2 regions of the Enterobacter mori genome follow, and region 2 is predicted to be linked to the other one. Evidence: predicted binding sites of a transcription regulator. Region 2 holds the regulator's gene; the other holds the start of a gene.
The links. The regulator PhoB, encoded in region 2, activates phosphate uptake and scavenging genes when phosphate is short. The targets are predictions, from matches to a motif close to CTGTCATAAAACTGNCNNAT.
Positions count from the first base shown of each region.

Region 1: glpT (glycerol-3-phosphate transporter) is a predicted target of PhoB. The motif match lies at 1,679-1,698, and genes of this name have one in related genera.

Region 1 covers NZ_CP104285.1:3,210,828-3,214,856, reverse strand. The annotation lists gene glpA (anaerobic glycerol-3-phosphate dehydrogenase subunit A) at 1-1,554, opposite strand, end outside; gene glpT (glycerol-3-phosphate transporter) at 1,806-3,158, shown strand; gene glpQ (glycerophosphodiester phosphodiesterase) at 3,170-4,029, shown strand, end outside.
Region 2 covers NZ_CP104285.1:975,392-979,420, reverse strand. The annotation lists gene phoR (phosphate regulon sensor histidine kinase PhoR) at 79-1,374, opposite strand; gene phoB (phosphate response regulator transcription factor PhoB) at 1,396-2,085, opposite strand; gene sbcD (exonuclease subunit SbcD) at 2,273-3,478, shown strand; gene sbcC (exonuclease subunit SbcC) at 3,475-4,029, shown strand, end outside.

The DNA.
Region 1 (4,029 bases), 2.2 Mb from region 2:
CAGGGCGTCCCCCCAGGCGACAGGTTGAATGCCTTTCCAGCGCTCGTTTAAAAACGCGCTGAGCTGATCGAGCGACTGGGTGGCGGTGGTGGTGTGAAAACGCTGCAGCAGACCGGCGGCACGACAGGCGCACAGCTCGCCCTGGCAGGTGCCCATGCCCACGCGGGTGCGGCGGCGAAGATCGAGCAGGCTGTTGACCGTCAGGCTCTCCACCGCGTACTGCACCTCGCCGGCGGTGACGGCTTCGCACTCGCACACCAGGCTGCGGCTCAGTCGTCCTTCACCGAGCCACTGTGGCGTTCTGTCACCGTGGCGGTAAATCGCGGATCCGCGCAGCGGCGCGGGCAGGGAGATGATTTTTTGCAGGGTTTTTTCGGTGGACTGCCGCGAGCCGGGCAGCGGCTGGTCTGCCGTCACGCATGCTTCGGTATTCCCCAGCTTGCGGCAGACGGCATCGGTCGCCCATTCGGCCATCAGGCGGTAGGTCATCAGCTTGCCGCCGGTGATGGTGATAAACCCGTCCATGCCGTCGCGCGCGGCGTGATCGAGCAGCACGATGCCCCGGCTGACGTTGCGCCCGCTCGGATCGTTGTCGCTGGCGACCAGCGGACGCACGCCCGCGTAAGCGCGAAGAATACGCGTCTGCGCCATCACCGGCGCGAGTTTTTCCCCTTCGCGCAGCAGGATGTCGACCTCTTCGGCGGTCACGCGGTTGTAGTCAATCTCGCTGTAGTCGACGTGGGTTGAGGTGGTACCGATTAACGAAATGGTGTCGCCCGGGACGAGGATATCGGCGTCGGACGGTTTGCGGCAGCGGTTGATCACGTGGTTATTGATGCGGTGGTCGAGGATCAGCAGCGAGCCTTTCGCCGGGAACATGCGCACCGACAGGTCGGCGTATTCCGCAATGCGCTGCCCCCAGATCCCCGCCGCGTTGACCACTACGGCGGCATACAGCTCGCTGTGTTCGTTGTACTGCGTATCAAGGAGCCGCACGCCACAGATGCGATGACCTTCGCGGATAAGCCCGGTCACTTCGTGCCCGGTCAGAATGCGCGCGCCGTGCTCGCGGGCGTCCAGCATATTGGCGGCCGTCAGGCGGAACGGGTCGACGGTGCCGTCAGGTACTTTTACCGCGCCAATAAGCGCCGGGTTAACCGACGGTTCCAGCCGTCGCGCCAGTGCAGGATCCATGGCCTCAGCCTGAATGCCCGCTGTGGTGCAGGCGGTAATAAAGGTCTTCTGAAAAGCGAGGTCATCTTCGGGCAGGGTAATAAAGAGGCCGTCGGTCGGCTCAATGCAGTGGCGGGCGATGCGCTTGAGGATTTGGTTTTCAGCAATACATTCGCGCGCGGATTCACCGTCGGTGACCGCATACCGCGCACCGCTGTGCAGCAGGCCGTGGTTACGCCCGGTTGCGCCTGTGGCAATGTCATGACGCTCCAGAAGCGTGACGCTCAGGCCGCGCAGGGCGCAGTCGCGAGCGATCCCGGCGCCGGTTGCACCACCACCAATGATTATCACATCGCTATAACGAGGATCGTGAATGGTCATTGTTTACCCTCTATGTTCGTTTTTTTATCATTTAGCCATATCAATTGTGTGGTTTGTTTGATTTCGAACATAAACGCGCGAAATTCGAAAGTGAAACGTGATTTCATGCGCTTTTTTGCGCATTCTGTCATATTTCTGTAACAATCTGTGCGTTGATTCACAGTAACAATCACTGCGATTTCTTAACATCCCGCCACTGGAATTCAGGTGCGAGCCACCTGCCCATTCAATTCAAGGCCACGGAGGCTGTCATGCTCAGTATCTTCAAACCCGCGTCGCATCGGGCGCGTCTGCCAGAGGCAGAAATTGATCCGCTTTACCGCCGTCTGCGTTGGCAAATCTTCCTGGGGATCTTCTTCGGGTACGCGGCGTACTACCTTGTGCGTAAAAACTTTGCGCTCGCCATGCCCTATCTGGTGGAGCAGGGCTTCTCCCGCGGCGATCTGGGGTTCGCACTGTCCGGGATCTCCATCGCCTACGGTTTTTCTAAATTCATCATGGGCTCGGTGTCGGATCGCTCGAATCCGCGCGTGTTCCTGCCTGCCGGTCTGATTCTGGCCGCTGCGGTGATGTTGTTCATGGGCTTTGTGCCGTGGGCGACGTCCAGTATTGCGATTATGTTCGTGCTGCTGTTCCTCTGCGGCTGGTTCCAGGGAATGGGGTGGCCGCCGTGCGGACGTACCATGGTGCACTGGTGGTCGCAGAAAGAGCGCGGCGGTATCGTGTCGGTGTGGAACTGTGCCCATAACGTCGGTGGTGGGCTTCCGCCTCTGCTTTTCCTGCTGGGGATGGCCTGGTTTAACGACTGGAAAGCCGCGCTGTATATGCCCGCCTTCGGCGCCATCGTCGTGGCGATTATCGCTTTCGCGCTGATGCGCGACACGCCTCAGTCCTGCGGCCTGCCGCCGATTGAAGAGTACAAAAACGACTATCCGGATGATTACAGCAAAGAGCACGAAGAAGAGCTGACCGCAAAACAGATCTTCATGAAGTACGTGCTGCCCAACAAGCTGCTGTGGTACATCGCGGTCGCCAACGTGTTCGTTTACCTGCTGCGCTACGGCATCCTCGACTGGTCGCCAACCTACCTGAAAGAGGTGAAGCACTTCGCGCTGGATAAATCCTCCTGGGCCTATTTCCTGTATGAATATGCCGGGATCCCGGGCACGCTGCTTTGCGGCTGGATGTCGGACAAGGTGTTTAAAGGCAACCGCGGTGCGACGGGCGTGTTCTTTATGACCCTGGTGACCATTGCCACCGTCGTTTACTGGCTCAACCCGCCGGGCAACCCATCAGTAGATATGGCCTGCATGATCGTTATCGGCTTCCTGATTTACGGTCCGGTGATGCTGATCGGCTTGCATGCCCTGGAGCTGGCACCGAAAAAAGCAGCAGGTACGGCGGCGGGCTTTACCGGCCTGTTCGGCTACCTCGGCGGTTCGGTCGCGGCGAGCGCCATCGTGGGCTACACCGTTGACTTCTTCGGCTGGGACGGCGGGTTTATGGTGATGATCGGCGGCAGCGTGCTGGCGGTTCTGCTGCTGATTGTGGTGATGATCGGTGAAAAACGTCACCACGCGGAAGTGCTGGCGCGTCGTCAATAAGGAGCTTTGTGATGAAATTAACTCAGTTAGCGACTGGCCTGCTGTTGGCGGGCCTGATGACAGGCTCCGCGCTGGCGGCGGATAAAATCGTTATTGCCCACCGCGGTGCGAGCGGCTATCTGCCAGAGCATACGCTGCCGGCAAAAGCGATGGCCTATGCGCAGGGGGCGGATTACCTGGAGCAGGATCTGGTGATGACGAAGGACGACCAGCTGGTTGTTCTGCATGACCACTATCTGGACCGCGTGACGGACGTGGCGGAGCGTTTCCCGGACCGCGCGCGAAAAGATGGCCGCTACTACGCCATCGACTTCACGCTGGCGGAGATCCGTTCCCTGAAGTTTACCGAAGGCTTCGAGATTGAAAACGGCAAGAAGGTGCAGGTCTATCCGGGACGTTTCCCGATGGGCAAATCTGACTTCCGCATTCATACCTTCCAGGAAGAGATTGAGTTTGTTCAGGGGCTGAACCACTCAACCGGTAAAAACATTGGAATCTATCCTGAAATCAAAGCGCCGTGGTTCCACCATCAGGAAGGGAAGGATATTGCCGCGAAGACGCTGGAGGTACTGAAACAGTACGGCTACACCAGCAAGAAGGACAAAGTTTACCTGCAGTGTTTTGACGCCGCCGAGCTGAAGCGCATCAAAACCGAGCTGGAGCCGAAGATGGGGATGGATCTCAATCTGGTACAGCTGATTGCCTACACCGACTGGAATGAAACCCAGGAGAAGCAGCCGGACGGCAAGTGGGTGAACTATAACTACGACTGGATGTTTAAGCCGGGCGCGATGAAGCAGATTGCGCAGTACGCCGACGGCATTGGGCCGGATTACCACATGCTGGTGGCGGAAGGCTCAGCGCCGGGCCA
Region 2 (4,029 bases):
ACACGCGTTTCGCTTGACTGCAAAGCAAACGGGCCAGCAAATGCTGACCCGTGGAAAGGTAAAATGACACGCCTGCCGTCAGGCGATCTTTTTGGCAATTAATCGTTCCGGAATAACAAAGCTGAAGCGGGTTCCTTTACCCAGCGTACTCTGAATATCAAGACGGCTTTCATGATGATTCACCGCGTGTTTCACAATCGCCAGCCCCAGACCGCTTCCCCCGGTCTGCCGCGAGCGCGCTTTATCCACACGGTAGAATCGCTCGGTCAGACGCGGTATGTGCTCAGGGGCAATCCCCGGCCCGTTGTCCTCAACGCTAAACTCAGCGCCCGCGGTCACACGCTGCCAGCGCACCACGATATGGGTCCCCTCCGGCGTATGATTCACCGCGTTATACACCAGGTTGGAGATGGCGCTGCGCAGCTCATCTTCACTGCCGAGCACCTTCAGGGCGCTGTCGACCTCAAAGCTAATTTGATGTTTTTTATGGCTTAACGTTTGCGCTTCCCGCTCCACCACCCGCAGCATCATCGGCACGTCGATGGTGTCATTCAGTGCCAGTGAAGGTGCGGCTTCAATCTTCGAGAGCGTCAGCAGCTGCTTGACCAGACCTTCCATACGGTGCGTTTGCTCGCGCATGGTGTGCAGCGCTTTTTCACGCGGCGCACCTTCGAGCGTTTGCTCCTGCATCATCTCCAGGTAGCCCTGAAGCACGGTCAACGGGGTGCGTAATTCGTGGCTCACGTTTGCGAAGAAGTTGCGTCTCGCCCCTTCCAGCTGGTGCATCTGGGTGACATCCCGCGCCACCATCAGCCACTGTCGATCGCTGTAAGGCATCACGCGGATTTCCAGATGGCGCCCGTTGTTGAGCCTCAGATTGTGCGGCCCCGTAAAATCACGTTTTTTCAGATACAGCGTGAACTCCGGATAACGCAGCAGGTTAAGAATATTTTGCCCATTATCGTCCGGCCAGCGCAGGCCCAGCAGCTGTTGCGCCAGGCCGTTACACCAGAAAATCGTGCCTTCTTCAGTGGTCAGAATGACGGCATCCGGCAGCGACTCCGCGCCGCTGCGAAAGCGTTTGATTAAGCTTCCCAGCTCGCGACGACGTTTTTTATTACGCATCTGCATCTGGTGCAGGCCATACAGCAGCGGTTCCCAGCTCCCGCTTCCCGGCGGAGGGGTCATGCTTCTGTCCACCCACAGCCACCAGGAGAGGCGCAGTAAGTTCCAGAAATGCCAGACTAATAACCCGGTCACTGCCGCCAGCAAAAACCAAGGCAGATGCCCAAAGATGGCCCCCAGAATAAAGGCCGGAATACAGCATAAGATCAGTTCAAAGACGAGCCTTTTCCATGACAGACGTTCCAGCACGCGTCACACTCCTGTCACTGTTCAGAAACGGGTCGAAAAACGATAACCCGTACCGCGGACCGTCTGCACCATGCGATCGTGACCGCTCAGCTCCAGTGCTTTACGCAGGCGGCGAATATGCACATCAACCGTCCGGTCTTCCACATACACGTTAGTTCCCCAGACGTTATTCAGCAACTGCTCGCGGCTGTATACGCGTTCCGGGTGGGTCATGAAGAAGTGCAGGAGTTTAAATTCGGTAGGCCCCATGTCGAGGGGATTTTCGCCCGTCATCACGCGGTGTGAGGTGGGGTCAAGGCTCAGGCCCTGCATCTCAATCACCTCTTCTACCGCCATCGGCGAAATGCGGCGCATAACGGCTTTGATGCGAGCAACCAGTTCTTTGGGGGAGAACGGCTTGGTGATGTAATCGTCCGCGCCGGTTTCCAGACCGCGCACGCGATCCTCTTCTTCACCGCGCGCTGTGAGCATGACCACCGGAATATCGCGGGTCATCGCTTCACGTTTTAGATGTTTGATAAACTGCAGTCCAGAGCCGCCAGGCAACATCCAGTCAAGCAGAATCAGATCGGGCCAGGGTTCATTCAGCTGGTTCACCGCGCTGTCATAATCTTCCGCTTCAACCGGCTGGAAGCCATTTTGTTCGAGCACGAAGCACACCATTTCACGAATTGGAGCTTCATCTTCTACGACCAGAATACGTCTCGCCATACTTTGCCCTGTCTTATCTTATTTAAGTTACAAGTTTGTAATGCGGCGTCATTATGCGTCAGATTTATGACAGATTTATGAAAAACCTTACCACTATAAATGGCAAACTGTTGTTTTATTACAGCGGTTATTTTCCACTCCCTGACAGTTTATAATCCTGCTTTCTCAATTTTGCCACGGAACAGCTATGCGCATACTTCACACCTCGGACTGGCATCTGGGTCAAAATTTTTACAGCAAAAGCCGTGCGGCTGAACATGAAGCCTTCCTGAACTGGCTGCTGGAGACGGCCCAGACGCACGAGGTGGACGCGATTATTGTGGCGGGTGATATCTTCGATACCGGTTCACCTCCCAGCTATGCGCGTGAGCTCTATAACCGTTTCGTGGTGAATCTGCAGCAGACCGGCTGTCATCTGGTGATTGTCGCCGGAAATCACGATTCTGTGGCCACGCTGAATGAATCCCGCGATATTCTGGCGTTTCTCAATACCACCGTGGTGGCCAGCGCCGGACATGCCCCGCAGATCCTGAAAAAACGTGACGGCACGCCGGGAGCGGTGCTGTGTCCCATTCCGTTTTTGCGTCCGCGCGATATCGTACAAAGCCAGGCGGGACTTTCCGGCGGCGAAAAGCAACAGCATTTATTACAGGCTATCACTGATTATTATCACCAGCAGCATACCGATGCCTGCGCCCTGCGCGGCGAAGCGGCAATCCCGGTGATTGCGACCGGGCATCTCACTACCGTTGGGGCCAGTAAAAGTGACGCCGTACGTGACATCTATATCGGCACGCTGGATGCCTTCCCGGCGCAGAACTTCCCGCCAGCCGACTACATTGCGCTCGGACACATTCACCGCGCGCAGATCGTCGGCGGCTGCGAGCATATCCGCTATTGCGGCTCACCCATTTCACTCAGCTTCGATGAAACAGGCAAAGCCAAATCCGTGCATCTGGTCAGTTTTACCGACGGTAAACTCAGCGCTGTCGAGACGCTGGACGTGCCCGTTACCCAACCACTGGCCGTGCTAAAAGGCGATCTGGCGGCCATTGCTGAACAACTTGAGCAGTGGCGTGGTGTCGAGCAGGCTCCGCCCGTCTGGCTGGATATCGAAATCACCACCGATGACTACCTGCATGATATGCAAAGAAAAATTCAGGCACTGACGGAAGATCTGCCCGTCGAGGTCTTACTGGTTCGCCGCAGCCGGGAGCAGCGCGAGAAAATTCTGTTAGGTGCACAGCGTGAAACGCTGAGTGAACTGCGGGTCGAAGAGGTGTTTGCGCGCCGGTTGTCTCAGGAAGAGATTGACGACGCGAAGCGAGTAAGGCTCAACGAGCTGTTCACGCATACCCTGCATGTGCTTAACGATGAGGGAGAAAACGCATGAAAATTCTCAGCCTGCGCCTGAAAAACCTGAACTCCCTCAAGGGCGAGTGGAAAATCGACTTTACCGCTGAGCCATTTGCCAGCAACGGGCTGTTTGCCATTACCGGTGCTACCGGTGCCGGGAAAACCACCCTGCTCGACGCCATCTGCCTGGCGCTTTACCACGAAACGCCACGACTGCAAAAGGTCTCTCAGGCGCAAAACGACCTGATGACGCGCGACACCGCCGAGTGCCTGGCGGAAGTGGAGTTCGAGGTAAAAGGCATCGCCTATCGTGCGTTCTGGAGCCAGAACCGTGCGCGCAATCAGCCTGACGGGAACCTGCAGGCCCCGCGCGTGGAGCTGGCACGCTGTGAAGACGGAAAAATCCTCGCCGACAAAGTGACGGATAAACTGGAACAAACGGCAGCACTTACCGGGCTGGACTACGGCCGTTTTACCCGCTCAATGCTGCTCTCTCAGGGACAGTTTGCAGCCTTCCTTAACGCCAAACCGAGCGATCGTGCGGAGCTGCTGGAAGAGCTAACCGGCACCGAGATCTACGGCCAGATT